DNA from 2 places in the Methylomicrobium lacus LW14 genome. Region 1 is predicted to be linked to the other one. Evidence: riboswitches for the same ligand, from Rfam matches in the RefSeq annotation. Region 1 holds a riboswitch; the other holds the start of a gene.
The links. Region 1 has a riboswitch for cobalamin ahead of METLA_RS0113330 (TonB-dependent receptor domain-containing protein). Riboswitches for the same ligand answer to the same signal wherever they lie in the genome.

Region 1 (16,261 bases):
AAGTGTGCGAGCAGATCACCAATGTCGCAACCTTGCCCGGCATCGTCGATGCGGCCTATGCGATGCCCGATGCGCATTGGGGCTACGGTTTTCCGATAGGCGGTGTCGCCGCGTTCGATCCGGAGCAGGGCGGCGTGATTTCGGCCGGCGGCGTCGGTTTCGATATTTCCTGCGGTGTGCGCACTTTACATACGGGCCTGACCATCAAAGACATTCTCGAACAGAAGCATCGCCTCGCCGATGAACTTTACCGCACGATTCCGGCCGGCCTCGGCAGCCGCGGCAAAATCAGCTTGAATCATCACGAAATGATTGCGATGCTGAACGGCGGGGCGCAATGGGCGGTCGATCAAGGATTTGGCGAAGCGGAGGATCTGGAGCGCACCGAAGAACAGGGACGCATGAAGGGGGCCGATCCCTCGGAAGTTTCAGCGAAGGCCCGCGAGCGGCAGCACGATGAAATGGGCACTCTGGGTTCCGGCAATCATTATCTGGAAGTGCAACGGGTTACCGAAATTTACGACCGAACGATTGCGGAACGGTTCGGACTTGCGATCGACGATATTGTGATCACGATCCATTGCGGCTCGCGCGGCCTGGGCCACCAGATCGGTACCGAATTTCTGAAAGATATGGCGGTCTCGGCCAGCCAGTACAAAATAGCACTGCCTGACCGCGAGCTTGCCTGTGCGCCGATCAATTCGCCGCTCGGCACACGCTATCTCGGCGCGATGCGCGCCGGCATCAATTGTGCGCTGGCCAATCGCCAGATACTGACCCATTTGACCCGGCAGGCCGTGGCCTCGATATTTCCGGGGGCTAGGCTCGGTCTTCTCTACGACGTGTCCCACAATACCTGTAAGGTGGAAAGGCATAAGGTCAACGGCCAAATGAAAGAGTTGTTCATCCACCGCAAAGGCGCCACCCGCGCCTATGGCCCCGGCCATCCCGATTTGCCCGCTGCTTTCAAGGATGTCGGCCAGCCGGTCTTGATCGGCGGTTCGATGGGCACCTGTTCGTATGTCTTGTGCGGCGCCAAAGACAATGAATATCGTGCGTACAGTTCTTCCTGCCATGGCGCTGGGCGCGCGATGAGCCGGCATCAGGCGACCAAACAATGGCGGGGTAGGGAATTGGTCGATGAACTGGCCAGGCAAGGCATCCTGATCCGCAGTCCTTCGCTGCGTGGTATCGCCGAAGAAGCGCCTCTCGCCTATAAGGACGTCAGTGCGGTGGTGGATGCGGCGGATAGGGCCGGACTCTCGCGCAAAGTCGCAAGGCTGGAACCGGTTATTTGTATTAAAGGCTAAGAAGATCACGGCTTATATGCCGAATCCGATACTCGCCGATTTGATCGTCGCGCTTCATTTTGGCTTCATTCTTTTCGTGAGTTTAGGCGGCCTGCTGGTCTTGAAATGGCCGAAGCTGATGTGGCTACACTTGCCCGCCGCGATCTGGGGCGCTTCGATCGAATTTGCCGGCTGGATTTGCCCTTTGACTTATCTTGAAAACCAGCTGCGTTCGGCAAGCGGCGGTCAATACGCCAGCGATTTTATCGAACACTACCTCATGCCGATCATCTATCCTGCCGGGCTTACCAGGGAAATACAAATCGGTTTAGGCATTGCCGTCATTGTGCTAAATCTGCTGATTTACGCAAAAGTTATTTATCGGGCGAAAGCGGCTCAGTAGGGTTTTTGGCCGACGATATTCCCTCCGGGTCCGTAGTTGCAGACGATTGTATTACTGAAGGTGAGCCTGGGGCATGAGGAACGCGCGCATCCGACTTCGTGCGTCGCGGCCCAGACGATTTGGGTATAGTGGCCGCAGATTCCGGTGCAAGTGTTGCTGGCATAGTCGTAGTTCGCGATCTCCGATGCCCACGCTGATACCGCGTCATTGGCCTTGGCCGCTCCGGTGTTGGCATAAATATTTTCACCCACTACGTAGAGATAGGTGGCGCTACGTGAGAGATTGTGGTCGATGAATCCGCTGGGGGCGGCAGTATCGCTACACTGATCGGCCCAGGCCTGTGCCGTCGCGGCGAGAGACGTGTTCCAGACGAGCGGCCTGACGCCGACCTCGGCGCGCACTGCATTGTGGGCGGACGTAATGCCCGCAAGGCTCGGCGGCTCAGTCGCCGCGGTTACCTCCACCGTCTCGACGAGGTTGGTGACGCAGGCATCCGCCTCTCGGGTGAGATCGATTTTACTGCCTGCACACGGCAACTGCTTTTCTGCCTTCTCGATGGCTTTTATGAATTTGAGGTCCGCATTCTGCAGGCATTTCGGATCGACCGCGACATCCTTGGAGATCGCTTTTTGGTGACAGGCAAGCAGGGCCGCGGTGCGCGTGCCGGCCGCCTTGAGCTTGGCGACCGCGCATTTTGTTCGAGGTTAGCACCGTGTCCAAGCGACGTTGTCAGAAATAATACCAGTAAGACACGGGGGATGCTGGAGAGCAATGGCAATCTTGAACTCATCGGTGGAACCCTGGTGATAGACTGTCTGGCGCATTTTCGCAGGCAAAGAGCCGTGCCGTCAACGGAGTCGGGGGAGTTCGTTGCTCAAAATTACTCAGCGCTGTAATTTGGCGTTCGCAAGATTGTTTGCATTGAAACCGTGCGACAAACTATTGCAGTAAAATCATCTTGCCGCCGATTTAATCGCCGCTATCCCTTTCCTCTTCATTCGTTTCGGCATTGAAGGTCTCGCAACTTAAATGATGCATCAGAATTTCGATTAGTTCCTTGATATAGCTTGCGCACAGCGGTGCTAGCCTTTTGTAGGCGACATCCAGATTTTGAAGCGCTTCTCCCTTTTCCCAGCCTGGATAGGCGACAAGTTTTTTGCCCGCAATGCCGCCTTGCTTAATATCGTTATAAAGGTGCCGGACTTCGTTCATTGCCTCGTAGTTCGGTAATAACGCTATTTCAATGCCTTGTTTGCGTAAATATTTGTTCAGTTTTTCGAGCTTAAGAGTCGGTTCGGCGGCAATACTGGGAAAGACAGCCGCCAGAGCCCGCCTTGTGGTGATTTCGATTTTTTTGTAGAGCGCGACGATCGCAAGCTCGTAGATCAGTTTATGCGCTTCATCTAAAAAGGCGTGATCGTCGTCGAGCAGGGCGGCGAGCCATTCCGCATCCAATCCGTCTTGTAAAGGTTTGGCCTGAATCTCCTCGGCTTGGTTGGCGAGAGTCTTGTGCTTTTGATCCGTGTAGGTGGAGACGCTGTGCAGCAGTTGATCTATGATGTCGTCGTCAAAATCTTTCAATATCTGCAAGCGTTGCTGGGTTAAGTCTGATTTTGGAAGGGTCATAACCGTCCTTTATAAAGTAATTGAATAAACCGTTTCTATCTTCAGTGAATCAGTGGATGTTAAAACTTAACGATCATCAAATCGGTTTTTCTTCCATGGGTAATGCGATTATGCCTGATCATTTTCAGCTTCCTGACTTTCGGTTTTGAATAGCTCGGAGGCAATTTCAATTTCGTCCTGAAATTGAGGGATCGCAGGAATTTTCCATGTTTTTCCGGCGATGCGGGAGAGTAAATTATTCAACCAGGGCTTGTTCGATTGCGCTTGATGAATCGTCAAATAATGCGATGCTTCATCGCTGACGATGCCAAAATCATGCACCCAAATATCAATCGGTTCGGTTTCGCCGTAAAGGGTTGCCTGCACATAGGCTGTGCGTGCGTCGATATCGAAATTAAATTCCGATAATTCGGCAATGCCCTTCAGGAGGATGTTGGCTACCCATCTGACGAGGAAGTTTGGCGTCATTTTGATGGCGAGTTTGACTAGACTGCTTTTAAAGCTCATTTTCGGCCTCCGATCTGTTTTCAAGAAAAGGAAGATCATTCTAACCATTCTTTGCTTTGCCGATAAGTGAAACCAATAAATTCTTTACCTCCCTCGGTGAATTTTCCTTTATCGGGCATCACTCTTTCGTTTTAGAATCAACAACCGGTTATTCGCGCAGGGCGAACACAAGGTGGCGCGCGGTTTCGAGCCGGTGATCACCTATTCGGCGCACTGGATCAGCAATGCAGGCTTTGCGGAGGCGGTCGGAAATTTTTTGGCGTGCGAGCGGCCGGCGGTCAGAGCCTACCGCCAAAATACGGTGGATTTGCTGCCGATTAAAAAATAATCGCCGATGCCGGTTTGAAAATGGCTGTAGAACTGATACAGTCGTCTTATAACTGCTTCGGGCAGTGCCAGCTTTAGTTTTAACCCAGGAGGAGTATTCATGTCCGAATACAGAAGATACGAATGTACGATTTGCGGCCACATTTATGACGAGCGCGAGGGCGATCCCGAAGGCGGCATTGCGCCCGGTACCCGTTTTGAAGATATTCCGGACGATTGGCGTTGTCCGGAATGCGGCACCGTCAAAAGTGATTTTGAGTTGATCGAATAAGCGTAGGGTATCTGGAGATTGAACATGCAAGTCGTGATTATTGGTTCCGGGATTGCCGGCGTGACCTTTGCCGAGAAGTATCGCGCGCTGAACGCCGACGCGGAAATTACCATTGTCACCCACGAGAACGATGGTTATTATTCACGGCCTCTGCTGTCGCGCGGTTTCAGCAAGGATACGATCGAAGAGACCATTATCCTGAAATCGTTCGCCGCGCTGCGTGAAAATCGTATCGACATCATCAGCGGCGCCGAAATCACCGCGATTCACCCTGACGCGCGCGTGGTCGATCTGGAAGGCGCCTGCCAGGAAAAATCGCTGAGCTACGACAAGTTGATCATCGCGCAAGGCTCGGCGGCTTTCATTCCGCCGCCTTTAAGAGCGTATCATGAACTGTTTTTTTGCCTGAATAGCCTGGCCGATTTAAAGACGCTGCGCAAATTTCGCCAAGGCATCCTGGGTCAAAATCGCCAGCCGGACTGGGCGATCATCGGCGGCGGCCTGATAGGCTGCGAACTCGCATCCGATCTGGCCGTTTCGGGGGACAGCGTGACGGTGTACCATGCGATGGACCGGCTGATGGAACGGCAATTGGTCGAGGAAGATTCGCTGTCGCTGCTCGAAAACCTGAATCATGCCGGCGTCGACGTGTTGTTGAATCAGTCGGTGCAGAGCATCGCCAATGAAGGCGACAAGGTCTGCGTATTGACCGAGGCGGCGGCCGAATTCGACGCGGTGATCGTGGCTTGCGGCTTCAAGCCGCGCACCGAACTGGCCGAACAGGCGGGGCTTGCGGTCGGCCGCGGCATCAAGGTCGACGAGTGTTTGAAGACCAGCGACGAGCACATTTATGCGGTCGGCGACGTCGCGGAACTGCCGAACGGCAAGTTGTACGCCTTTATTCTGCCTATCCGCAGCCAGGCGAACTGGCTCGCCAGTTTCCTGGCCGGTCAGGAAGAGGAAGGCTGGACGCCGCCCGTTTTTACGACCAAGGCGAAGGTGCACGGCTTCGAGGCGGCGCATCCTTATCATCTTTGAGCATTGCCTCTAGCGCGACGCTCGATTCTTATCGATCCCATGACAGAACACCGTTATTCCGACGCGGAGCGCGCCGCGCTCTATCGTGCGATCTACGAGCGCCGCGACATGCGTCATTTCCTGCCCGATCCGGTCGAACCCGAATTGCTCAGGCGTCTGCTCGATGCGGCGCATCATGCCCCGAGCGTCGGCTTCATGCAGCCGTGGCGTTTCATTCAGATCACCGCACATGACTTGCGCGCACGGCTTCATGCGCTGGTCGAGCAGGAGCGGCAGCGCACCGCCAAGGCCTTGCACGAACGCGAGGACGAATTCATGAAGCTGAAGGTCGAAGGCATTCTCGACTGCGCGGTCGTGCTGGTCGCGGCCTTATGCGACCGGCGCGAGAAAGCCGTGTTCGGCCGTCGCACGCTGCCCGAGATGGACCTCGCCTCGCTGGCCTGTGCGATTCAAAATCTCTGGCTCGCGGCCAGGGCGGAAGGGCTTGGTATGGGCTGGGTCTCGCTGTTCGAGCCTGAAGATGTTAAACAACTGCTGGCGATGCCTGACGACAGTCATCCGGTCGCGATCTTGTGTCTGGGCCATGTCGAACGGTTTTATGACAAGCCGATGCTCGAAGAGGCGCGCTGGGCGCAGCGGATGCCGCTTGACGATCTGTTATTCGAAAACCACTGGAATGGCCGTGCCGCAAATGTTTGACATTCAACCTTTGTCGCAGGCGCTGGCGCCGGCCTTGCAGGCCAAAATCGACCAAAAGACCAAACCGCTCGGCGCCTTGGGGCAACTGGAAGCTTTGGCGCTGCAAATCGGCCTGATTCAAAACAGCCTGTCGCCTTCCCTGACCAAGCCCTGCATCATCGTGTTCGCGGGCGATCATGGCGTGGCCGCTGCCGGGGTCAGCGCCTATCCGCAAGCGGTCACCGCGCAAATGGTCGCCAATTTTGCCTCAGGCGGCGCGGCGATCAATGTGTTTGCAAGGCAGCATCAAATCGATTTACTGATCGTCGATGCCGGCGTCAATGCCGATCTTTCGGCAATGCCCGGCTTGATTGATGCCGGCATCGGCAAGGGCACCGCCAATTTTTTGGAACAACCGGCGATGACCCGAGAACAGTGCGCGATGGCTCTCGCCAAGGGCGCCGAGCTAGTCTTGAAGCAGCGGGACCAGGGCTGCAATTGCATCGGTTTCGGCGAAATGGGGATCGGCAATACCTCGTCTGCGGCGTTGATCATGCATTGTCTGACCGGTTTGCCGCTGGAGAACTGCGTCGGCCGGGGCACGGGCCTCGATGATGCGCAGTTACGGCATAAAGTCTCGATATTACAGCAGGCGTTAACCCGGCATCCGGGACTGTCCGACCCGAGCGAGGTCCTGGCGACATTCGGCGGCTTCGAAATCGCGATGATGACGGGGGCTTATCTGAAGGCGGCCGAACTGAGCATGCTGATCCTCGTTGACGGCTTCATCGCCGGCAGCGCGTTGCTGGCGGCGGCCGGATTGCGCCCTGCCGTGCTTGATTATTGCGTTTTCAGCCATATGTCAGGTGAACAGGGGCATCGGGCCTTACTGGATCACCTGCATGCTCGGCCTTTGCTGAATCTGGACATGCGCCTCGGCGAAGGTTCCGGCATCGCGCTGGCTTATCCTTTACTGTTATCGGCGGTGGTTTTTTTGAATGAGATGGCGACGTTTGCTGAAGCCGGAGTGGATCGCGATTGATTATCTTTTGGGCAGAACCCCGCACGCATTGAACGCATGAAACGATTCTTCCTGCTGATATTCACGATCTGGCGTCAACAAATGAAGCTTTATCTGTTGGCGGCGCTGGCCGGCGCCGTTATCGGTGTTTTTGTTCTGGCGCCAAGCTATGATTATATCAGCGCCCGCGAGTCATCCTCCGATCCGCTTTCGTCAGTCCAATTTATGTTGAATCAGGTCGGCGATATGCTGACGGGTAAGATCTCGCACGGCAATTTGATGCTGTTGGCCTTTTATGCGGAAATCGGCGCGTTGATCGGACTCTTGTCCTTGGCTTTCTACACGCTCATTCATAATCGCGTCGTCCATATCGATTATTTGAAAGCGGAACTGGATAAGGATTTGCCTTCGATCATTCGCCAGGGGGAAGGCCCCTATCTGGAGTTTAAATCGACGTTGCGCTGGGACATGGCGGAGTCGCGCATCAATCGTTCGCTGGAGGGCGTGATTCTGAAAACGCTGGCCGGATTTTTGAACAGTCATGTGGGCGGGACGCTCTTGATCGGCGTTGCCGATAACGGCGAGATCATCGGCCTCGAAAAGGATTTTCAGACGCTCAAGAAACCGGATCAGGATGGCTTTGAACAGGCGGTGATGACCGCCATTTCGGCGAATTTGGGCGCCGATCTTTGTTCCTTCGTGCATGTGCTGTTCCATGTGATCGACGACAGGCACGTGTGCCGCTTGATCGTTTCGCCGGCGAACCGGCCGGTGTTCATCGATCAGGGCAACGCGCAAAAATTCTATGTGCGCACCGGCGGCGCGACCCGCGACCTGAACATCAAGGAAGCGCTGGATTTTATTGCCGGACGCTGGAAACGGGGCAAATAAACATGCAGGCCCGTTGTGGCGGATGCGGCTGACATGCGTCATCCAAAACTGTTCTTCTTGGCGCTCGGCTTTTACACTCGCCTTCCGTGCCCGAAAAATCTCGATTACCGACAGTTGCCGCAAGCGGCGGTGTATCTGCCGGTGATCGGCTGGTTGGTCGGCGCTTTGTCCGGGGCGGCATTTTATCTGGCCGCCGGGCTCTGGCCGCAAACGGCGGCGGTGATCATCGCATTGATCGCCGGCATTGGGGTGACCGGCGCCTTTCACGAGGACGGTTTCGCCGATGTCTGCGACGGTTTCGGCGGCGGTTACGGCAAAGAGCGCATCCTGGCGATCATGAAGGACTCGGCGATCGGCGTTTATGGCGCGCTCGGCCTCTTGCTGTTGCTGCTGCTGAAGATCAGCCTGCTTGGGGCGATGCCTGCCGTTATCGTGCCGTGGACGTTACTCGCGGGGCACAGTTTCAGCCGCTTGATGCCGCTGGGGTTGATGCGGCGTTACCCCTACGCGCGGACCGAAAACAGCAAAAGCGGCATCGCGATGTTCAAGCCCGGGATTGCCGATCTCTTTATCGCGGCCGCTATGGCGCTGTTGCCGTTCATATTCTTGCCGGGCAATTGTCTGTTGGCGGTCGTTCCTGTCGTGCTTTCCACGCTCTGGCTGGGGCGCTATTTTGACCGCCATATCGGCGGCTATACCGGTGACTGCCTTGGCGCCTGCCAGCAGGTCGCCGAGACGGTGTTTTATCTGAGTATCAGCGCCCTATGGACATCTATCTGATCCGCCATACCCGTACCGCGACCGAAGCGGGGCTTTGTTACGGACAGAGCGATGTGGCGTTAGCCGCTAGCTTCAGCGAAGACCTGTCGGCGCTGCAACAAAAACTGCCGGAATTGACCGAGGACTGCCCGGTCTTCAGCAGTCCGCTGAGGCGTTGTACGCAACTGGCCGAAAGGTTGTCGGTGAAGGTGACGACCGATGACCGCCTGCTTGAGCTGAATTTCGGAGCCTGGGAAGGGGTGCGTTTTGATGCGATCGAGCCCGAAATCCTGAGGCATTGGAGCGCAAATTTTGTCGAGTCCGCGCCGCCGAATGGCGAAAGCTTTACCGACTTATACGAACGCATCGGCGATTTCTGGCGGGACCTCTTGCAACAACCGTTAGAACAGGCGGTCATCGTAACCCATGCCGGCGCGATACGCGCCTTGCTCGCGCATGTGCTGACCCTGCCGCTGGCGAATGCGTTTCAATTGCGCATCGATCCGGGCTCTGTGCACAAGCTGCGCCATCAAAATGCTTATACCTACATCGATTATCTGAACAAATGATGAAACCCTTGGCCGTTTTCGGCACCAGTTCCGATGCCGGCAAAACCACGCTGGTGATGGCTTTATGCCGGATTTTTGCCGACCGCGGCATCAAGGTCGCGCCGTTCAAGGCGCAGAATGTTTCGAACAATTCGGCGGTGACCGTCGAAGGCGGCGAGATTTCCAGGGCGCAATGTCTCCAGGCCGAAGCCGCGCGCGTCGAGCCGAGCTGCCGTTTCAATCCGGTGCTGTTGAAGTCGCACGGCAACGGTTCGGTGCAGGTGATCGTGAACGGCAAGGTGTTTCAGAATCAGTCTATCGCCGACTACTACGACCATATCGGCGCCTTGCGGGGCGAGGTCGAAAAAGCGTTCAATGGCCTCAGAGACGACTTCGAACTGGTGATCGCCGAAGGCGCGGGCTCTCCGGTCGAGCTGAATCTTCTGGAGAAGGATTTATCGAACACCTTTGTCGCGAAGACTTTCAACACGCAAAACATTCTGGTTGCCGACATCGAGCGCGGCGGCGTGTTCGCATCGATCTACGGCACGCTGGAGTTGATGGACCCTATTATGCGGGCGAATCTGATCGGCGTGATCGTGAACAAGTTTCGCGGCGACCGGCGTTTTTTCGATGAGGGAGAGAAGATCATCGCGGAGCGTTTCGGCGTGCCGGTGCTCGGCGTCGTGCCGTTCCAGTCGCTGAATATCGACATGGAGGACTCGCAGTCGCTGCAGAACTACCGTCAGCGCCTCGGCGCGGTCAAGATCCGGATCGCGGTGATCGCCTATCCGGGGCTCAGCAATTATAACGATCTCGACGTGTTGATCGCAGATCTGGAGATCGATGTCGAGGTGATTCGAGACTACCGCCCGCTGGCCGCCTTCGACATGGTGCTGTTGCCGGGCAGCAAGACCGTGATCCGCGATTTGCATTGGCTGAAGCGGCAAGGGCTGTTTGCGGAATTACAGAAATTTGCCGGGCCGATATTCGGGCTTTGCGGCGGCTATCAAATGCTGTGCAAAACGCTGCACGATCCCGATGCGCTCGAACACGAGGTCGCGGGTGTCGAGGAAGGTCTGGGCCTGATCGATGACGAGGTGATCTATCAAAGCCCGAAGATACTCGCGCGCGGCGCTTACCGGCTGTTTTCGCATGAGGCGATAGCGGGTTATGAAATCCACTGCGGCCGCCTGCAAGCTTATCCGGTGTCTTATCAACAAGGCCGCATCGCCGGAACGCATGTGCACGGCGTATTCGATCACGACGGCTTTCGCGCCGACTATTTCAAGGCGATCCATCCGGCCTATCAGGGGTTTTGTTATCAGGAATACCGCAACGGAGAAATCCGGCGCTTCGCGGAGATGGTCGCCGCGCATGTCGATATCGATCGTATCTTGGCGACGTTATGAAGACTTTATTTACCGGCGGCGTCAAAAGCGGCAAATCGCGTCTGGCGGAAGCTTACATTCTGGAACAAACGGGCGGCCGCAAACCCTACTACCTGGCGACGACCGAGTTTATCGACGATGAAATGCGAAAGCGGATCGATGCGCATCAGGAGCGGAGGCAGGATGCGTTCGTCACGATCGAGGAGCCGGTCAAATTGCTGGCGGCTTTACAACAATGCCCAGGGCCGGTGCTGGTCGAATGCATTTCGATGTGGCTGAACAATCAGCTCTTTCACGGGGTTTCGGTGGCGGGAATCTTGGAAGAACTGGATGCGGTGATGCAATTGCCGTGCAGTATGGTGCTGGTGCATAACGAGGTCGGCCTCGGCATCATCCCTGACAATCGGCTGGCCAGGCAGTATGTCGATCTGTCCGGCAAGGCCGCGCAGTTGATTGCGGCGCATTGCGAACAGGTGTTCTTCTGCACGGCGGGACTGAAGTTGCAGATGAAATAAAGTGACCCCCAGGATGGATAGGCTAGCGCTTATCCGCCCTGGGAACCGGTACAGCGAATCAAAGCGCTTTTTGACGGCTTTGGAATTTCGGCATGTTGATCAAGATTTTGATTATTGCGAATCCCACTGCGGCATAAAGCAGGGTCGAGCCGGCATAGGGCGGATAATACTGAACGACGCGAGCGGTATATTCACTCCAAGAGAGCGGATCGTAGCGTCCTGAAAGCAGATAAAAGCTGCCGTTCGAGATCAGGAAGGCTATCGTGGCGGAAAGCATCACCATGCCGAAGGTCAATGATACGCCGACGAAATCGAGCACCGTATAGCGGCTGCAATAACGTCCAGCCAGCCACATCACCGCGTAAGTCGGAATCAGGAACACATAAGCGGGAGACACGCACCAGGCGCTGGTGCCGTTTGCGATCGCGAGATAATCGATCACTCCCGCCAGCACCAACAGAAACGCAAACAAGGACGGTTTCCGGTAGAAGCCGGCAAAGAAAAATACCGCCAGCGAGGCATCGGGCATATGCAGCATGTCGCCGAAGTGATGGAAGCGGGTCAGCACCATCAGCGCAATCAGTGCGATAGGGCAAGACCGTGTTTGCAGGCGTTGTGTCGTGGTCATGAGATTATCTCCAAGGTGATTCGGGTTATGCGCCGGTCCCGGCGCGCGGTCAGTTATTATAATGGATAGAAACGAAGAAGTTGCGGTCCGCCGTATTATAAGTATCCACCAGTTGGTATTGTTTATCCAGCAGATTATTGACCTTGGCGTTGATCATCCAGTTTTTGTCGAAATGATAGGCGGCGCGTAAGTCTAGCGTGGCGTAGCCATTGACATGAACCGTATTGCCAGGATCATCGAAACGGTCGCCTTGCAGCAGAAGCATGCCGCCCACATCGACAGGCCCGAATGAGCGGGACAGGTCGAACGACAGACTCTTTTGATAGCGGCGGTTTAAGCGTTTATTGGTCTCCCGGTTTTGCGGATCCAACAAAGTCATGTTCAGTTTGCCGTTCCAGCCTAAAATTTGCGTGCCGATTTCTCCCTCCAAGCCATCAATCTGCGCTTTACTGACATTTTGAGGTGTCCATGGCGAGGAGGGATTCGTTGGATTCACCGGCGCCCAATTGATCAGGTCATCAATATTGGTGTGATACGCGCGGACTTCCCATTGCACAAGCTTATGGTTGCCGGCGACGCCGATTTCGGCCGTCGTCGATTCTTCGGGCTTTAAATTGGTATTGCCGAAGGCAAAGCCCGTGTTTGGCCAATAAAGATCGTTGAAAGTCGGCGCCTTGAAGGCTTTGCCGAAGCTCGCAAAAGGGCTGATGCCGATCGGCGAGTTATATCGCCAGCCGATGTTGCCGGTGACATTGTCGCCGAAGGCTTCATTTTTATCCCAGCGCACCGAGGCATTGATGAAATGATCCTCGAAAACCCGGCTATGCAAATTGCCGAAAACGCCGAAATCATAGCGGGAGCTGGCGCTAAACTTTTGCGTGCTGTCGACTTCATCATTGCGGCCATCAAAACCGAGCAGCAGTTGATGGTCTTCGGTCAGGTTAAATTCATTCAGCCAGGTGCCATTCCAGCGCTGCGTATAAAAACGCGACGCAAAGACGCCGTTGGGTGCAAAATTATTATTGTCGTCAAAACTATGGCCGAGACGTACGGTCGATTTCCAGAAGTCGAACAAGTTCAGGCTGCCGGAGAGTGATGCCACCTCGTTGATGAATTTGGCTTTGTCCTGCTGGGTGCCGTCAAAATCACTTCTGCCTTCCGAATGCATAAAGGAGGCGTCAATTTCGGCATTATTCGCAAAGCGGTGGCCGAGGCGCGCATTCACGCCGGTGTTGTGATAGCCGTCGTCATCCGGCTGATCGACGCCGAAAAAGCCGGTCACCGGTTCGCGGGTATTAAATCCCTGGGTGTTGTAATGCGATGCGCCGACGCTATACCAGGAATTTTGCCACTTGCCGCTGACCGTGCCCGCTGCTCGCATCGTATCGTAATTGCCGCCGCCGGCATCCAGTGTGACCGTGGGTTTTTCGCTCTGGCCGCCTTTGCGGGTAAAGATCTGGATCACGCCGCCGATCGCTTCCGAACCGTAAAGGCTCGATTGCGGGCCGCGGATGATTTCCACGCGTTCGATCTGATCGATCGGAATGAACTCGAACGCCGTCGTGCCCAAGGTTGCAGAGCCGACCTTGATGCCGTCGATCAACACCAAGACATGATCGGAGTTGGTGCCGCGCATGAACACGCTGGTCGTCTTGCCGTCGCCGCCTTGTTGCGTCAGGTCTATGCCGGTGGTGCCTTTCAGCAGTTCGGGAAGGGTCTTGGCCTGCAGCCGTTCGATATCCTTGCGGGTATAGATCGTGCTGGCCGTGGCGAGCTCATTTTTGTCGACTTCCGACCGGGTTGCGGTCACGACCATTTCGGGTAAAGCGTTGGAGTCGCCGGGAGAGGTGTCCTCGGCCTGGGCAAGAGTAGGGAAGCCCGCCAGCAATAGCGAACCGAAAAGCAGTTTTTGCATGTTGTCCTCTGCGCCGCCCGCGCATTTGGGTGAGTTACACAGCGGAGGACGAACGCACAGGCAGGCGGGAAAACCGCCGTGATCGTGTCGCGGACAGCCCTCCGCTGTTCCGAGTGATACTTTCAGGCCGGTCTCCGGGCTCATAAGCGGTTTCCCTGCATCATCGCCTTCCCATGCTCGCGCACAGTGGCTGTTGATGATGCTTAACTTATTTACCGTTGCGGGGGCAGCGCCGGCCTTGGAGTTTCCTCACCGGCTTCCCGTTTAATCATTGACGAAATTGCATCAATGGAACCTTTAAGCAGGCGGTGATTATAGAGGGTAAGAGGTGGATGTCAATGAAAAAGAAGCATTTGCGAAAATCATTTCAAACATGAAAACGGATTGTCTCCGCTTGTAAGTCGAGATTGTTTCTCGCAGAAAAACTCCCACAGTTCTCCCATTACAAATCGCAAAGTTTCCCCGATACTAAATCTCATGTTGAGACGGCATGGCTGCACAATGACACGGCCGACAGCCACGGTCCGTAACGTATCGATTAGAAAAATGCAATGGCGTTGATATACATTACCGCCAACAACCGGACAAAACTTGGAGAACACCACAATGAACAGATTGCCCGAAACCGTCACCAGCAAATTCAACGAACTGTTTGCCGCTATTACCTACGCTGCCGATGATCTCAAAATCGAAAGTGCCGAGGCGAGCCTTTTAGGGATTTCGCTTCGGTAGCAGCGAAAATGGATGACTGCAAACGATTACAGATGCTGGACATGGAATTGAGAGCTTGTTTAAAACGATTCGAGGAAAGGCAACCAAGCAAAGCGGTTGCGAAACCTGTCCGGATTCGTTCACGCCGGATTCCCCGCAAGTCGAGTGGTACGCTAAGGGTAAGGATTGGCGAAAAAGTTATCGAACAGGCCACGATCTCGGATACCTTTGTGCAAACTCTGGCAACGCTCGGCTTGGATAAAGTCGCGCGACTGAATAAAAGGCTTTCCGGCATACCGTTGTTAGCCAGAACACCGGCTAACGGCTATCAAACTCAAAAACTCTATCAAGGCTGGTATATCACCACGCATTTCAATAGACCGACAGCAATTAAAATGTTGCAGGATGTTGGGAAAGAATTGCAGATACCAATTAATGTCGAAAATTTGAACAATCAACGCGGTTGAAAAAATCTAAAGCGTTAGTTAAAACGAAAAATAAAGGAATTAATCATGGAAAACTCACAAGACAAAAGCAATAAAGACAAAGCGTTAAGTAATGATGTTTTCGGGTTCGATCTTGATGAGTTTGAAATGTCTTTAAATAATGGGGGGCTTCAATATAATCTGGCTATTGAAAAGTTAATTCGTGAATATCCAGGCTATGAGAATGGCATGGAAGACATGGTCGAAGCCGCCAAAAAGGGGAATCAAGATGCTTTGAATTGGCTTGTGAATGCGGGCATTCAAATCGTTGTTCCATATGACTTATGGGAGAAGAATAATATTCAACAATGCTGGAGCTTTGTCTTAACGTTCTGCAAGGGGTATGAAACAGGCCCCCATTCCGCAATGGCTCGATTTTTTCTCGGCTTATTGTATTTAGCAGGGAAAGGCGTTGCGAGCAATAAAGAATTGGCGATTTCTAATTTTAAAAAAGCGGCTGAAGGTCCATTTTTAGACGAGCTTGGTAACGATGGCGGCTTTGAAGAAAATTTAGGGGAAGCTTTAATAAATATGTACTTAGATGTTTTTTCTGACCAAATGGCTTTGGATGAAAATGATATAAATGCTGAACTGACATATCGGCACTTAGAAGGTATTGGTAATATACTGTGTAATGGTCTTAGTGGAGATTATCCTTTTCTTTGGATTGACAAATACTTTATTTTATCGCTTCGGCTTAACGTATTTATTCGATCTGGTGAGTACTTATTGGCCGAGGAACACATCGAAGGTTTTTTAAAAGAAGTGACTGAGCATGAAAGAATATTATTTGAGCCTTTTCGTGAAGTACTTTTCCAACAGCTTAAACTTGATAAAACAAATCAAAGTTTGAAAGCAAAAGAAAGCGAACTAGAAGAAACCATGGCGATGTTCGCCCACAAATTCCGCAGCCCTCTGGATGCCATCATCTACAACACCACCCACGAAAACCAGGTCAAGCTGTATACCGAAGCCGCGCAGACCATGCGCGGTCTGCTGGATGTTTTCAGCATCATTTCCACCGACCCGGACGTGCTCAACGAAAGGCTGAAACAGGATCATCGTGGCACCGGCAGTCTTATGTCTGTCTTTGGTAAAACCCTGGATATGATCATGTTGCACCTGCTTTCCGCGTCGGCCACCGAGAAAATCCAGCAACATTATCTGGCCTATGCGAAAGCTCACGGTCTTTGTGCGCCGGAACTGAGCTTCAAAAGTTGGTATGATGACTTTTATGAGCTGGAGCAGCAGTTGCAAG
Region 2 (16,261 bases), 2.1 Mb from region 1:
GGCGACTATTGCCGCACCATGCAGCAGGGCCTGCACGCCGGCAGCGACCGCGCCGGGCGAGAACCGGGTCAGGCCGTTGAATTCGAAATCCGCCGTGGCGTGGATCATCCGCCGCACCACCTGCCATTCATCGGCCTGATAGGGGTGCGGACCGGCTTCGGCATCGACGATCGCAAAGGAATCGTGCTCGATGCGGCGGCCGGCGTCGGTGAGTTGTTCGGTGATGGTGTTGTGATTCATGCTACGGCCTCAGGCATGATGGTGAGGACCCAGGCCATGATCGGCGGCGAATTCACGGTATTTGCAGCCATCGCATTCCATCATCACCGGCTGGCTGTTGGCCGTGGCTTCTTGTATGCGCTGTTCCAGTAAGCGGTAGATCTCGTCCTCAAAACCCAGATACGGGCCGAGGACGAAGTGGACATGCGGATACTGGCTCTGCAAACGCGTCACCTGGCGGCGAATGCGTTCGATCAGGGTGCCGGTGAACAAATAAAACGGCAGCACCATGATTTGCCGCATCTCCAGTTTGATCTGACGCTGCACCACCGACTCCAGACGCGGATGGGTGATGCCGGTAAAAGCGATGTCCACCAAATCGTGATCGGTTTCTTCGTACAGCCACCGCGCCATTTTGGCGACTTCCCCGTTGGCAACCCGATCGGATGAACCGCGCCCCAACACGATCACGCCGGTATTGCGCGGGTCGGGCACATCCAGTGTGTGCATCGCTTTGCGCAAATTGCGCTGCAGGATGGTCAGGATTTCCTCGCAACTGCCGAGATGGCGACAATAGACAAACTCCACATGCGGATGGCGCAGCCGGGCATGTTCGATATACTCGGGGATTTCCATCTTGACGTGGCCGGCGGCGTTGAGGATCAACGGCACCACGACGACCTGGCCGCCGTGACGTGCGGCGAGATCCAAGCCGTCGTCGAGCAGCACATCGGCAAATTCAATAAAACAGACTTCGATGCGGCGTTGCGGTTCGCGGGCGCGCCACTGCTCGGCAAACGCCTGAATTTCCAGATTGCCGGAGACTTCACGCGAGCCGTGGCCGACCAGCAGGATGGTTTGTGCTTGCATGTTTGGATTCATGGTTTGCTCGCTTTACGAAAACGATGCGAAAACCCGGCATCGTAGAGTTTGGAATGTCGGATCTCAGGCCAATACCGGGCGCCTAACGCCGGGCTGGCGATGATCATCGCCTGACTGTTGATTTTTTCCGCCCGGCAGCGGTCGCGAATATCTTGCAAGGTGCCGCGCACGATTTTTTCCTCGCCGGGCCAGCTGGCTTTTTGCACGACCAGAATCGGCGCATCCGCCGGCCAGCCGGCCGCCAGCAAGGCTTTTTGCACATGGGCCAGCAAGGTAATCGACAGGAAAATGCATAGCGTGGTGCGATGGGCGGCCAAAGCTTCCAGTTCTTCGCCGGGCGGCATTGGCGTGCGCCCCGAGACACGGGTCAAAATCACGGTTTGCGTGACTTCCGGCAGCGTCAGCGTTTCGCCGGCCACAGCGGCGGAAGCCAGTGCCGAGGAAACTCCCGGCACGACAGCCCAATCGATGCCGGCCTGATCCAGCGGTCTGACCATTTCGGTCAATGCGCCGTAAAGCCCGGGATCGCCGGTTTGCAGACGCACAACGGTGTCATGCTGACGGGCCTGATCGATCAGCCAGGCGGTGATGTCATCCAGCGTCATGTCTTTTGAATCGCGAACCCGGCTGCCAGCCGGTGCGTACAGCGTTGCGGCCTGATTGACCAGGGATCCTGCATACAGCACCGCGCCGGCTTGTGCCAGTAAGCGCTGTCCCTTGACGGTAATCAGTTCGGGATCGCCGGGGCCGGCGCCGACAAACCAGACTTTAGCCATGCCGATTCTCCGGCGATGCCAGGCCTTGGTTTTCATCACCCACACCGAAACGGATGGCCAAAGCCGCCGACACGCTGCCCAATACCAGCCAGAACACAAGATTGCTGAGCGCTGACGCCTGGATGAATTGAACTTGCAATGCCTCAGGTGCCAGACTTTCTGCCATCGCCGGCTGCGGTGCGCCGAGCAGATGGGGACTCAGCAACAGCAAACCGCCTGCCAGTCTCGGCATGGGTTTGCTTTGCAGAAACAGCAAGCCCAGCCCGATTGCCGTGACGCAGACCGTACCCAGCCACCAATATTGTCGAGCCAGCAGGTCGGCGGCCGTCGTGCCGGGCAATTCCGGCGGCAGACCTAAACTTGGCGCCGCGAAAAACACCGCATAACCGGCCAATCCCCAGCCGAACCCGATAACCCAGCCAGGCGGCCGCCGCAAACAATAGGCGCCGGTCAACATCGATGCAAAACCGATGGCCATGACCACGTTGCTGCTGATTGTCGCCAGGGTTCTTTGCCAGCCGTCTTCGGGCTGCCAGGCCTGCTGCGGATGCTCGTGCCCGGCGGTAGCGTCGGCGATGTGGGTATGTGCTAGCGATTCCGCCGCGGTTTCATAAGTTTCGGCTTCGAGGATCAGCGGTGTCACCCACAGAATTTGCATCAGCGCCAGCAAAAGGGCGGCCACTATCCCCGAAATTCCGGCGGACAAAATAATGCGCGGGAGGAGCATGCCGGCCATCAATGGCAGGGAAAGCCGGTGGCGTGGCGGGTGTCGTGGGTGGCGTTGTGCACCTCGGTTAGCGGCGCAAAACCTACGGCCAGTACCAGAGTAGCGCCCAATAGGAGCATGGCCATGCCGGTCAAGACCCGCGCATCGAGCGCGTTAGCCAACGTTGGGAGTGGGGATTGGATAAACATGACAGTCTCCTCGATTCAAAATGGATTTCGGGAGCAGACTGGATTAGAGAATACGCGTACAGAGACGGATATAGGATGTCTCCGGCCTGCGCTCTCCCTCCGAGAGTCAGCAACCATACAGTCGAATCAGGCCGGTCTTCTGGCTCACCTTCATCTGAATTCGCCCACCTTCCCACGCGAAACGCGCAGTGGCATCAAGACGATTCATCAGGCTTACAGCAGCGGGGGCTGCGCCGGAGTAGATGGAAAAAATAACCATCGCACCGGACTTCCCGTTTAACTCTGGCACAGAGAACACGCACCAAAGCACCTAATCGGCGGCGAGTATAATTCATCCGAGGTAGCTATGGCGATTCTTTTCTGCCAAAAACGCCGAATTTCTACGTTCCTGCGCATTGGCGGGGTCGCCGAATTGGCCGTCAGGAAAGGATTAGAAGACGTCCGGGGCTCATGGGGTGAATGGCGCCGAGGGGCGTTTTTATCTCTGGGGTGGCCTGCGAAATCCGGCCGATTGTGGAAGTCGGGTAAGGTATACACCAAAACCGACAAAGAACAGTGCAAAATAGCCTTTACGATCAGAGTTTCTTCACTTCCATTGGGGTAGCGTTCAAAGCGGCAGCAGACGATACCTCGGAGAATCTTGTCAAAAGAAGTTCCCTCGTCTTATGCATCCACTCAAGGGCCACTTGCGCCTCCTTGCGAAATTTGAACGGCCCATGAAATGCGGCGTGATCGTTAAATCGCCTTGCCCGAATGTGTTCCGGCCAGTTGACGACATAATAGCCGGGAGCCAAGGTCTGGCCATGGTTGGTGCAATACTTTCGCTGATAAGACTCCGCATCGACGAGCCAGAAATCACGTATGACTGCGACAATCTCGAAAATATCATAATCCGCATCCATTGAGTCGTTACCCTTGTAATAAAATGAATCAAAACCGGATGCATCCTATATAGGATGATCCTCGCCACAGGAAAAGAAACTCGTCTTCCCCGCCTACCAAGAAGTGCATTCGATCTTAACGAATAACCCACTCCTTTTTTGGCAAGTTTGAGTCGAGCGAGCATCGCCAGTGGGATAAATTAAACCGTATATCAGTGAGCGATAAAATACGTGCGAGCACGTACATAAGGACACTTATTCAATACCAGCGGAGTACGGTGCATTCATACATTTGCCGGTTCACGAGCGAGAGGGTGAAAGCCTAATTTTAGCAATTAAGCTTAATTATCTCGGCGCAAGCAATTTATAGCCAAAATAGCAAGATCCGGGGACTCGAGTCAGAGTGGAAGATGGCTGGCTTCGCACAGGCGGGCCAGTTCCAGGGGATTCGTTGTGCCGGTTTTTTTTAAGATCCGTGCACGGTGAATTTCGACGGTACGGTGACTGATGCCTAGTTGCCGAGCGATTTCCTTATTGGAATGACCCGCCACAACCCAAGACATGATTTCCATTTCGCGGGAGGTAAGACCGTATAGGCGCATACAGAGAGCTTGTTCCGCCAAAGTCTGTTCGGATATCTGTGTTTCGTGCTGCAGCACTGCCTGTATCCGCTCGATCAACAGGTTGTTTGGAACGGGCTTCGTCAGAAAATCGACCGCTCCGGCCTTGATTGCTCGGACCGTCATGGGTATATCGCCATAAGCGGTGAGGAAAATAATCGGCAGGTGTATCTTGCGGCGGATGAGTTCGACTTGCAATTCTTGACCGTTCAAGCCCGGCAAGTTGAAGTCGAGTAGCAGGCAGCCAGGCTGGCCCGGACAATAGTTTTGCAGAAAGTCCTCGGCGCTCTCGAAAGTCTGGTAAGCAAAACCTGCGGTTTCCATAACCAGCCCAAGGCTATGGCGTATCACATACTCGTCATCGACGATAAAAACACAGAATTGAGTGCTCATGTCACGAAGGATAAGGTAAAGTGGACACTGATGCCGTTACCGGCGTTTTGCTCAGCCCACATTCTTCCTCCGTGAGCTTCGATCAAGGCGCGACTGATAGCAAGGCCCATACCTAAACCTTGGGGTTTGGTCGTGTAGAAGGGTTGGAACATGTTTTTCAAGATGGCGATGTCCGTCACGCTTTTTCCGCCGTCACGCACCGTCACCTGCGCCATGGCCGGCGTGTCATCGGTGCTACGCGTTGTTAGGGTGATCGTTCCGGCGCTTAATCCGCTTTCCTGCATGGACTCCAAGCCGTTGCGTAACAAGTTGATCAGCACCTTTTCGATTTGCAGACTATTGGCCCAGACCGGCGGCAAGGCCGCGGCGAGATTCAGTTCTATGCTAAAAACCCCTAAATGTCCGGCCGCCTTGACTAGCTCGAGTGCTTCCCGGGCCAATTGATTGATATCTATCGACTCGCTGAGGGCCTCGTCTTTATGCAATACCGTCATTAATTGCCGTATAACGCCCCCGGCACGCTGTGCTTGCTGGGCGCAAATCTCCATAAGAGAACCGAGCTTTTCCGGATTCTGGTTGCCGGCTTGCAGCATATGTAACGCCACTTCGGCATAAGAGGAGATCGCAGCCAGTGGCTGATGCAGTTCGTGAGCTATGGCAGCCGCCGTTTGGGTGACAACATAGAGCCGGAACGATTGCTCCATCTTATCGCGCCGCTCACTCAATTCCTTTTGCTTCTTGTAGTCGGTAATGTCTAAATTTATTCCCAGCATACGATAGGGACGGTTATTGGGGTCACGCAATAATCCGCCACGAGAGTGAACCCAGCGGTACAAGCCATCCTTGTGACGCAGACGGAACTCCAATTCGAAGACCGGCAGAAGTCCCGAGATATAGTTTTCAGCGGCCGCCAACACCGATGCCCGGTCGTCGGGATGCAAGCGGCATTCCCATTCTTCCCATCGGTTGAGCAATTCGTTCTCGTCAAAGCCGATTTGCCGCTTCCATTCAGGCGATAAGTAGACTGAGCTCGTATTCAGATCCCAGTCCCAATAACCCGCTTTCACCGCTTCGACGACAATAGCGAGTCGCGTCTGGACAGTGCGCAATTCTTCCTCGGCTGTTCGGCGTGCCGTGATATCCTCGCAGGAAATAATAATGCCGCCGATCTTCCCTTCCTGGTTTGTCCAGGGATAAGCCGCCCAACGCAACCAATGCCGGCTTCCGTCCGCTTGGATCCATAAGTCGTCATCGTTTTTCAGAAACGCCCCGGCTTGTGCTTTAACGTGAATCTCTCGCCACTCGGCGGAAATATCCGGATTAACCCAATAATGGTTACGTCCCGTCAGATCATCGTACCCCCGTCCAAACTCTTCGATCCAGCGTCGGCTAGTGACCAGATAGTTCATTTCACGGTCGAACATCGCAATGCTGAGAGGTGCCTGCTCGATAAAAGTCCGAAGCTGAGTTTGGCTCTTCGTTAACGAGTCTTCGACCCGTTTCAGCTCCGTGATGTCCAGAAAAGCGCCAACCGCGCCGCGTGGAAATCCCTCTTCATTGAATAAGGGGGATGCATTGCTGAGCACCGTGATGACCAGACCATCAGGACGGCTGATATCGATAATCTGGTTGGTTACTACTTCGCCGCGGTTAGCACGCTGTATCGGCAGTTCCTCGACTGCCAGCTCGCGTCCGTTCAGCATTGCACAAATGGGGGCCGGGGTGTCCCCTTCCAAAGAAAGCTCGCTGCCTGGCGCTAAGCCAAGCATCCTTTCAATAGCCGGATTACCTCGGATACGACAGCCTGTCGTGTCATCGGCGATACTTAGACCGATGGGCGCGGTATCGAAAATAGCTTGCATTTCCTCTATCCGGCGCTGCAAATGTCGGTTCAAGAAAGTTATTTGCTGCTCTGCCTGTTTTCTTTCCTCGATATCGATGGGAAGTAAGTTCATGTCGCACATGCCAATGAACTCCTGGCTATTATCGGCTAGAGAGATAAATTTTTGCCGTTCCAATTCGGTCTTTTTTTCCCAAGTCATATCTTGGATATAACCATGCCAGAGAGTGCTGCCGTCAGCTTCGCGTAGCGGTATCGAGTGGCCCTCGATCCATATTTCCCCTTTCGTCGGATGGTCGTAGCGGAAACAGTCTTGCCAGGGTTGCATAGTACGAGCAGACTCGGCGATCGTTTCATGGATATGGCCGATATCTCTGGGATGGACGCGAGCAAAGATCGGACTAAAATCTTTGGCTACAGCATCGGGCTTGAGTCCGTATACAGATTCGAAAACCGGACTGGCGTAAGGCATGCAAGCGGAGCCGTCCGGGCGCAACCGGAAGGAACAAATTACCCCAGGCACGGTTGCTGCAACCTTGGTCAGTTGATCCTGCAGCTTAAGCTGCTCCTTTAAAGCGCTATCTGCGCGCACGCGCTCCGTGACATCGCGCAGGATGGCGGTAAATGATTTCTCGCCATTTATCTCGCACAGGGAAATAGCCGCCTCGATCGGGAACTCCTCGCCATCGGCGCGCAGGCCTTTAACAGCAGCCAGTTCGCCCATTTTACGATTGCTGGCGCCGGTACTCCCGAAAGCGCGAATATGCGCGGCATGGGCGGGGCGAAACCGCTTGGGAATAAAACGCTCGAGAGATCCCCCCACAGCTTCATCTGCCGTACATCCGAACATTTTTTCCGCCGCGGCGTTGAAGAGTAATATATGTTGATCGGCGTCGATAGTAATCAATGCGTCCAAAGCCGACTCGACAATTCCGGCATAGCGTTGCCGGCTTTCCCAAAGCGCCCCGGTTAACCTCCGATGAAGGCTGGTGGTGGCGACGATAACCGCGGATAAAACGCAAAAGCCCGCATTTAAAATAAGAACGTCATAAGACTTTAAAATCGAGGCCGGAAACAAAATAAGAGCATTAACTGCAATCAAGGATAAGAACATCGCGAAAATACCCGGGTTCCGTCCGAGCCAGAAAGAGGTCTGGATAATCGCGAAAAAAAATAACAAGAACGCTGCCCGCTCGCCAATCACGGGAACATAGAGTGTTGCTATCGCGGCGATAGCGACTGTCAGCATCGCCCACCCGTAGCGCAACCCATAAGGTTGCGCGTCAAAATAAAGGATAATCGATTGAGTTTTAAATCGTTTAAAGTTCATCCGGTATTGCCGTCTATGCTCATTTCGCAACGGGAATAAGGTTTGCCATCCTCTGGAATATGCTGGTGGCGCATATTTACTGTGACTGAGCAATTGATTGGCGGTTCCTGATTATCTGTTCTTCGACAGCAATGCCGCGGAACGAGCTTAGCCGACAGGATACGGCTTATTGACTATTGCAAATCTTTGGGCAGATCATTTGCCGTGAATCGACGCAGCGTAACCGATATAAGGGCCCCAGGCCGTGACGAGCATTACAGATTTCCCCAATACTACTGTAAATAATCACTGGTTTATAAGTTCTGGGTTCTGGTATTCCTTCGGCGTCGGCGAAAACAACCGCCGCCTGGCTGCCGTAAAACGCCTGATCCAGGGTCAGCGGCATGGCGTATGCCTATGGCCGATCTTGAAGCTCTCCCTCCATGGCAGCGACTTGCCCGTAGTGCCAGTTGATTTTCGACTAACTCAAGGAAATCGGTTTCAATCAACAAGGGCGAGCAATAATAAACACATGAATTTTGGGGAAATCATCCTGCACGCGTCCCGAGTTATTTTCAATATTTTAGAGTCAAAGACGCCGCTTAAAGCTTCAAAGGGCCGAATTAATCATTCGCATTTATTTGTTTAACAGGGAATATTTGGTACCATCCCGACGGCCTGCAGAAGACTCACCTGTTGAGTACAGGCAAAAGATTGGACTTTCATCGGACCGCCTCCCTTATGAAATCCATTTATATCACATCGTCGAGGCACCCTTCGGAGAATCACACTATGAACAATCTCACAGCACTTTCTTTCAGTATCGGCATCTTGGCGGGCGCCGCGACATTCTTTGCGGTAGGCCCGCTCAGCGGATATTTTTTCATCTGGGCGGCAACGATTCCTTGGGCGGCGTATTTCGCACTCGGTGCGAATGAAGCCGCCTTCAAGGGCACGATTACCTGTAGTATTTTCGGCGTCGTGATGGCTTGGATAACGGCCTTCCTGCTTATAAATGTGCCGTCCGACGCGCTGCTCGGGTTTCCTTTGATGGCGGCCTTAACCGTCACCATTGCGGTAATCGTGATGTGTCTCGCCGCGAGCCTTCCTCAATTATCCGCAATCCCGGCCAGCGTGTTCGGTTATTCGATGACCTTTGCCTATCTGCTGCAAACGCCTGACAAAATGACTAAGGACGTTTTGCTTGGCGTCTCATTCAGCAATCCGCTCGTGGTGATTTCGGTTTCGATCGTGATCGGCGTTTATCTTGGCAAGTTTTCAGCGCAGCTGGCCGAAAAATGGACGACGAAGTAATCAACGGTTAACTAGTTGATGACTCCGTCTCGAAGACCCGGAGCGGAGTCAGATTCAAGCAGAGCTAATACGGATTACTGCACTGCAAGAAAAAAAAGGTCCAGATACGACGACAACCACTTTTTTGCTTCAACCCGCACATGGTGGAAGGCTTAGTGATAGAATCGAGAGCGGACGTAGACAATCTTACTGGGCTGCGGCTATTCGTTTAAACCGCTTATTTGACGCATCATGATGGAATTAGTTTGGGTCGGGACGGCTTACCTCGTTGGCTTGATAGCCAGCCGCTTGTCATTTCCGCCGCTTGTCGGTTATCTGGTCGCCGGCTATGTGCTGCATGTTGCCGGAATAGAATCGGCTCACACCTTAACGCATATCGCCGACATCGGCATCGAGTTATTACTCTTTACCGTCGGCCTAAAGATTAAATTGAATTCGCTGTTACGCCGCGAAGTCATCAGTGTCGGCGGCTTGCATTTATTAGTGGTGACCGCTATATCCGCGCTGGGTTTTCTGCTGCTGGGCGAACAAACCCTGGGCGGTCTGGTGTTGGGCACCAGTTTGGCTTTTTCCAGCACCGTACTCGCGATCAAGGTATTGGAGGACAACGGCGAGCTGTCTTCATTGCATGGCCGGGACGTACTCAGTATTCTGATTCTTCAGGATGTCGTGGCCATCGCGCTGCTGGCATTAGCCGACGGCAGACAACCCTCGCCCTGGGCGTTCGCCTTGTTGCTTGTGCCTTTATTACGCCCGCTCGGACATCGCCTGCTCAATGCCAGCCGTTCCGACGAACTGAAACTGCTGCTCGGCGTATCGCTGGCGCTGGCCGGAGGCGTTTCCTCCGAAAGTGTCGGCATCTCGCCGGATATTGGCGCATTATTGATGGGAGTCATGCTAGCGTCCCATCACCAGGTCGACGTTCTCTCCGAAAAGCTCTGGAGCCTCAAGGAAGTGTTCCTGGTCGCTTTTTTTCTGCAGATCGGTTTGGCAGAGTTGCCGAATAAAGACCAAATCATCACCGCGCTTGAGCTTTTGGGCGTGTTGCCGCTTCAAGGACTCTTATTCTTCGGGCTATTTTTGCTGGCCGGCATGCGCGCCCGCACGGCCTTTATCTCGTCGCTCGCGTTAACGACCTACAGCGAGTTCGCGCTGATTACCACCGGCGCGGTGGTAAAGACAAATTTGCTATCATCGGAGTGGAACGCCACAATCGCCTTGGCGGTAGCGGGATCTCTGGCAATCGCCGCGCCGTTAAACCGTTATTCACACCAGTTGTTTTCACGGTTTGAGCCTTTTCTTATCCGCTTTGAAAAAAAATCCGACCACCCCGATCGTCTGCCCGAATCCATCGGTTTGGCGGAATGGCTAATCGTCGGCATGGGACGCACCGGCGTTTCCGCCTATCATACCTTGAGTCAGCAGGATAAACGCGTCGTCGGGCTGGATGCCGACCCCACGGTTTTAGAACGTCTGCTTGCCGAAGGCAAACGCGTGATTTATGGCGATGCGGAAGATCCCGAGTTATGGACAGGGCTGCCGCTGGATAGGGTCAAAGGCATTTTACTGACCCTGCCGGAATTCGATGCCCGGTGTTCGGCCACACTCCAGCTTAGGAAGCGGGGTTACCGGGGGCAAATCGGTACGATTTCCTATTTCCCGGAAGAGAAACAGCAATTAAAACAGCTTGGAGTGGATTTTATCATTCATCCGCTGGTCGAGGCAGGCAATCAGCTGGCCCTGCAACTGATGAGCGGCGATCACGAGGCGGCGGAAGAATAACGACGAGAAGTGGATTGAACACTGTATTAAAGCATTAAAGCGGCAACGCGCACTCATGAAGCCACATCGAGAAAAAGCCTCAGGATTGTTTTCTCGGATGGTCTCATCGTATATCATGTGCGCATCCTAAATGCGCTCCTGCACGCGTCTTGCATCGATTGAAAAACAATAACCTATGAAGATTCTGAGCATTCACTTCAAAAACGTCAACTCGTTGGAAGGCGAGCATCGGATCAATTTTGAGCAATCTCCATTCACCGACACCGGCGTTTTTGCGATCACAGGCCCCAACGGCTCGGGCAAATCCAGCATTTTGGACGCGATTACGCTGGCCTTGTACGGCGAGACTTACCGCTTCGACCGTCCGGCCGAGCATGTGATGACCCGGCATACCGCCGAGTGTTTTTCCGAGATCGTGTTTGCGCTGGGCCTGGATAAATACCGGTCGAGTTGGCGCGTGCTGCGCGATGCAAGCGGCGAGTTATTGCCGACTGAAATGCAGTTTCTGCGTCTGAGTGAACAGGAAGAAACCCTGGCGGCGACGCCGCATGAAGTCAATGCCCGGATGACCGAAATCACCGGCATGAATTTCCGCAATTTCACCCGTTCGATCATGCTCGCGCAGGGCGATTTCGCCGCGTTTCTGAATGCGCTGGACAGCGAGCGGATGGACATGCTCGAAAAAATCGTCGGCAGCGATATTTATGCGGATCATAAACGCGATATCGAAACCCGGCTCGCCGAGGCCAAGCAGAATCTGGAGCGGGTCAACCAGGAGCTGACGCGGGTGCCGATCATGGACGCGGCGAAACGGGAAGCCTCCGAGCATGACTTACAGGACTTCAACGAACAGTTTATCGAATTGCAGGCGGAGTTGAGCCGCCTGCAGGAACAGCAGCTCACGCTGCAAAAGATCGAAGCCCTGCAAGGCCGGATCGAAGGGCAAAAAAAGGAATTGCAGGACTTCGAAAACGAGCACGACCGCATTCAAAAAATCCTGACCCGTCTGGACACCTTGCAGGATTTGAAGCCGTTCGCGCATGACCTGGAGGCGCTTCGGCATAGCGCTCAGTCCGTGCAGGAGAGCCAGTCGGCATTGGCGGCGTTGACGGCCGAGTTGAAGCAACTGGAAGACTTGGTGGCCGGCTACGATCAGCCCCCAATCGCTCCAGAAGCCTTAGGCAGCCAATCGCTCGAAAATCAGCAGCAAGCGCTTTACGACCTGCAAGGGGAAATGAGCCAGCTCGATCTGGCGCGTTCGATGCAAACCGGCAAATTGCAGGCCGTGGCCGCGCAAGGCGTCGAAAAGAAAGCCGCCTTGCAGGAGGTCGACGCCTGGCTCGAACAGCATGCCGCCGATGCCCCTCTGGTCGATAACTTCCCCGAGACGATCAAACTCAAAAATCTGCGCGCGGAAATCAAGGAACTGAGCCAAAAGCAAAAGGCGTTCGACGATTGGGCCAAGAACGCTTCGGCGGCGCTACGGAATACGCAGGCCGCGATCGACAAGGAAACCGTGAGCGTCGCCCGTTTGCAGGAACAAATCGCCGCCGAGGAAAATACCGTCACCGCGCTGCTGCAAGGCAGAACGCCCGATGACCTTGCCGAATTGCACCGCGAACAACAGGAGCGCGTCAAGTCGTTCAAGGCATTGCAGGATCTGGCGATACAGTACCGGAAGCTGAGCGGCAACGGCTCAGGCCTGTTCGGGCTGTTCAGAAAAGCGCCGAGCGCGGCGCCCGATCCGGATGCGCAGGCGGCCGAACTCGCGGAACTGCGAGAAACGATCAAACGCGACGAGAACATCCGGCTGATCCTCGAAGGCGCGGTTTACCGCGAAAACATGATGAAACGGATGGAGGCCGACCGCCATCATCTGATCGACGGCAAGCCCTGCCCTTTGTGCGGCGCGTTGCAGCATCCTTACGCGAAACAACAGCCCGCCATCGGCAGTTCCGAGAAGGCGCTGGTCGATCAGCAGGCGCGGATACGCTCCGAAACCGCGAGGGCCGAGCGGCTGGAAATCGAGGTCGAAGATGCGCGCAGGCTGGCGCAAAAATATGCGCTGACGAATCAAAAGGCGCGGCAAATCCAGGCGCAGTGGGGAACGCTCCGCAACCGGCTGAATATCGGGCAAAACCTCGAGATCGACCAGATCAATCGCATGGGCGAACTCCATGACGAGGAAGACAAGCAATTCAAGGAAATCGCTTTTCTGCTCGGCAAGCACAAGAACAAGATTCAGGGCATCGAAAAACTGAAGGTGCAACTCGTAAAAAGCGGCGCCGCGATCGAGCAATTGACCGCCACCTATCAGAAACTCGAAGCGGAACGGGAAGCTCAGCCGCAGGATCCGTTTGAAGTCGCCAATGCGTTGACCGCGGCGGTTCAGGAAGAAAAGGAACTGGCGGTCAAGGTCGATCAACAACTGGCCCTGATCGGCGAAAAAATGCCCGGCAAAGGCAAGGAAGAGCTGTTTTATGACAAGCTCAGCCGCCGCCGGCACGATTATCACAGCCAGTTGATTCGAAAACAGGGTCTGGAGGAGGACTTGACCGCGCTGGCGGCCAGCGACAAGGCGCTGCGCGAGGAACTGAAGGGCTTGGAAGAAAAGCTTGCCGGGTTCAGCCGCAAGCTGCAAAAGGAAGAAAGCATCGCGCTGCACTTGGCGCTGCTCGACAAACAGAAGCTGATTGCGGCCGAGCGCATACGGCTTGCCGAAAAGCAGGCGCAAGTGAATTTGCTGGAGAAAAATCTCCAGGCCAAAATGCGCGAAGCCAATTTCTCGGGCGTCGAAGAAGTCAAGGAGACTCTGACACAGCAGGCGTCCCGTCCCGAACTGGAACAGAAAGCCGCCTTTTTGGCCCAGCGGGCCGCCGAAACGTCGGCGAGGCTCGAAAGCAACCGGCAGCAACTGGAAGCCGCGGCGCTTGAAAAAGACACCGAGCTGTCGCTCGACGACATCAGCGCACAAGTGCACGACGTCTCGCAGAAACTCGAAATCGCGCATTTCGAAGTGCGGCATCTGGATAACTTGCTGAAGGAGCAAGAGCGCCTGCACAGCAAATACGATGCGGTGCACGCTCAATACGAAGAGCAGGAAGCGCTCGTGAAGGCATTGACCGAAGAGCAGCAACTGATCCATGCCGAAAACGGCATGGCGTTCCGCCGCCGCGTGCAAGAGAAGATCGCCGACCAATTGCTCGGCAAGACCAACGCCTTGCTCGAAAAACTCAGCGGCCGTTATTACCTGCGCAAAATGCCGAGCGAGAAAGGCCTCGCGCTGGAGATCGAGGACACCTTACAGGGCAACGCGCGCCGCCTGCCGCGGAGCCTGTCCGGAGGCGAGAGCTTCGTGGTCAGTCTGGCCTTGGCATTGGGACTTTCCGAACTGGCCAGCAACGGCAAATCGGTCGATTCCTTGTTCCTCGACGAAGGCTTCGGCAGCCTCGACGCCGACACCTTGTTCAGCGTGATCAGCACGCTCGAAAGCCTGCATACACAGCACGGCAAAACGGTCGGCGTGATTTCGCATGTCGAAAGCGTGCAAAAACGCTTCAAGGCGCGCCTGCAGATCGTCAAAAAACCGAACGGCATGGGCATGTTGAAAATGGCGTCTTGACAGGGTGATGCCGTTGAGCGAAGCCGTGATCGGTGAATCTTTTTCGGCTTCGCCCAGGAAAGGCGGGTCGAGACCTGCGCGTTTTAACTCACCCGCCCTTCCCTTCCAACCCCGGAAAACCGAACTTTTGGCCGGATCAATTGGCTAGCCGGGCTAAATTGATTATACTGGCTGCAACAATTTTGCCTTTGCAGCGGGCGTACCCGCTGGACAGGGCCGAAAATGGACCATTTCGCCGGCCGCGGCAAAGAAAATCGCGGTAAAGTATACATACCGTCTTATTCATGTTGATGACTTTAGAAGATGTGGAACCGCGCTCTCCCATCGAGCTGACTCGGGATGAGATGCTGACGATCAGCGCGGAGATCAGCCTTAAGTTCTCTCCGGATAAGACTTCGCTGGCCGCTGCGGATTATTGGCCGCCGGCCAATGTGAATATCCCCCCGCCAGCCGCCGCTTTAGCCGAGCCGCCGCAAATCGGGGGCTTCAGCCATCTGGAATTACAGACGATTGGCCAGGACATCAGCCAGCGCTTCGCGCCGAAAGCCGCCAACGGCGCTCCGGAGCTGCTGTTGCTACCGGTCGATCCCTACCACCTGTATGCCTACTGGAATACAGGCGCCGCGCCGATTGCCCCTGATCAGAAGAATGTACAGCCACCGTTGACTTTGCGTATTTACTGGCGACCGGATGCGGCAGAGGAAATCACCCGCTCGAACATCTGGTTCGACATTCCCGCCGACAGCCCCACGAACCGGAAAAAAGTGCGCCTGCCGATCGATGATACGAGCTATTCCGCCGCCTTGGGCAAGGTGAATCCGGACCACAGCCTCGATGTGCTCGCGCTCTCGAATAGGGTGCATGTACCGACCGCGCCGGACAGGAAACGGCTTGCGCTAGAGCATCCTGCTCAGCAAACCGCGGCCGCCAAGGAACCGGCATTTGCCGTTCACCAACTACAAGGCATCCTGGCCGCGACTCAGCAGGAAGGCGCGTATTTTCCGGAAGGCTGGTCGATCAAACTGCATCCCAGCGATCCTGCGAGCTTAGCCCGCGAATCTGAAAAATTTTATGGCGAACTGATGAGCATTTTTCAAAACAACAGGATCGATGCGGAACTGGTTCCCGAAGCCGCAGCGCTCGTCGAGCAAAATACACTGTCCAGGCACGCCTCGGGACTCGGACTCTGAGACGGCCGATGGAAAAAGGCTTCCTCAGCATCGTCCTGCATGCGCATCTACCTTTCGTGCGCCATCCCGAACACCCGAGCTTTTTCGAAGAAAACTGGCTGTTCGAGGCGATGACCGAATGCTATATCCCGCTGATCGGCATGCTCGACCGGCTCGAAGACGATCAAATCGACTACCGTTTGACCTTGTCGCTGTCGCCGCCGTTGATTTCGATGCTGCGCGACGAGCTCTTGCAGAGCCGCTACCTGAAACATCTGCACCAGCTGATCGAACTGGCCGAGAAGGAAATCGTCAGAACCCGAAAAGCGCCGGAATTCAATAAACTGGCGCGGCTGTACCGGCGCTTTTACCGGCATGCGCTGGCTGTCTATCAAAACCAGTACCACGGCGATTTGCTCGGCGCGTTCAACAAGCATCAGGCGCTCGGCAAGCTCGAACTGATCACGACCGCCGCAACGCACGGCTTTCTGCCCCTGCTCAGCGTCAGCGAGGCCGCGGTGCGCAATCAAATCAACATC

Region 2: it holds a riboswitch for cobalamin, as region 1 does, so the genes downstream of both, METLA_RS0103470 (CbtB domain-containing protein) here and METLA_RS0113330 (TonB-dependent receptor domain-containing protein) in region 1, are expected to answer to the same signal.

What each region holds. Positions count from the first base shown of each region.
Region 1 is NZ_AZUN01000001.1:2,897,030-2,913,290, reverse strand. Features, by position in the region: gene METLA_RS0113410 (RtcB family protein) at 1-1,310, shown strand, start outside; gene METLA_RS0113405 (DUF2784 domain-containing protein) at 1,327-1,692, shown strand; gene METLA_RS22975 (CAP domain-containing protein) at 1,686-2,093, opposite strand; gene METLA_RS22970 (hypothetical protein) at 1,977-2,588, shown strand; gene METLA_RS0113395 (hypothetical protein) at 2,662-3,318, opposite strand; gene METLA_RS0113390 (hypothetical protein) at 3,427-3,825, opposite strand; gene METLA_RS22070 (peptidogalycan biosysnthesis protein) at 3,926-4,153, shown strand; gene METLA_RS0113380 (rubredoxin) at 4,253-4,423, shown strand; gene METLA_RS0113375 (NAD(P)/FAD-dependent oxidoreductase) at 4,448-5,461, shown strand; gene bluB (5,6-dimethylbenzimidazole synthase) at 5,501-6,160, shown strand; gene cobT (nicotinate-nucleotide--dimethylbenzimidazole phosphoribosyltransferase) at 6,144-7,181, shown strand; gene METLA_RS0113360 (AlbA family DNA-binding domain-containing protein) at 7,218-8,051, shown strand; gene cobS (adenosylcobinamide-GDP ribazoletransferase) at 8,085-8,831, shown strand; gene cobC (alpha-ribazole phosphatase) at 8,816-9,379, shown strand; gene METLA_RS0113345 (cobyric acid synthase) at 9,379-10,770, shown strand; gene METLA_RS0113340 (bifunctional adenosylcobinamide kinase/adenosylcobinamide-phosphate guanylyltransferase) at 10,767-11,264, shown strand; gene METLA_RS0113335 (hypothetical protein) at 11,323-11,892, opposite strand; gene METLA_RS0113330 (TonB-dependent receptor domain-containing protein) at 11,942-13,807, opposite strand; cobalamin riboswitch at 13,916-14,121, opposite strand; gene METLA_RS23765 (hypothetical protein) at 14,414-14,539, shown strand; gene METLA_RS0113320 (hypothetical protein) at 14,548-14,985, shown strand; gene METLA_RS0113315 (SEL1-like repeat protein) at 15,031-16,261, shown strand, end outside.
Region 2 is NZ_AZUN01000001.1:770,827-787,087, reverse strand. Features, by position in the region: gene METLA_RS0103490 (precorrin-8X methylmutase) at 1-240, opposite strand, end outside; gene METLA_RS0103485 (sirohydrochlorin chelatase) at 250-1,089, opposite strand; gene cobM (precorrin-4 C(11)-methyltransferase) at 1,098-1,877, opposite strand; gene METLA_RS0103475 (CbtA family protein) at 1,870-2,613, opposite strand; gene METLA_RS0103470 (CbtB domain-containing protein) at 2,613-2,792, opposite strand; cobalamin riboswitch at 2,905-3,121, opposite strand; gene METLA_RS0103465 (hypothetical protein) at 3,368-3,694, opposite strand; gene METLA_RS0103460 (response regulator transcription factor) at 4,072-4,686, opposite strand; gene METLA_RS21270 (PAS domain S-box protein) at 4,683-7,856, opposite strand; gene METLA_RS22430 (hypothetical protein) at 8,101-8,484, shown strand; gene METLA_RS0103450 (DUF1097 domain-containing protein) at 8,628-9,149, shown strand; gene METLA_RS0103445 (cation:proton antiporter family protein) at 9,381-10,931, shown strand; gene METLA_RS0103440 (AAA family ATPase) at 11,107-14,553, shown strand; gene METLA_RS0103435 (DUF4912 domain-containing protein) at 14,844-15,743, shown strand; gene METLA_RS0103430 (glycoside hydrolase family 57 protein) at 15,752-16,261, shown strand, end outside.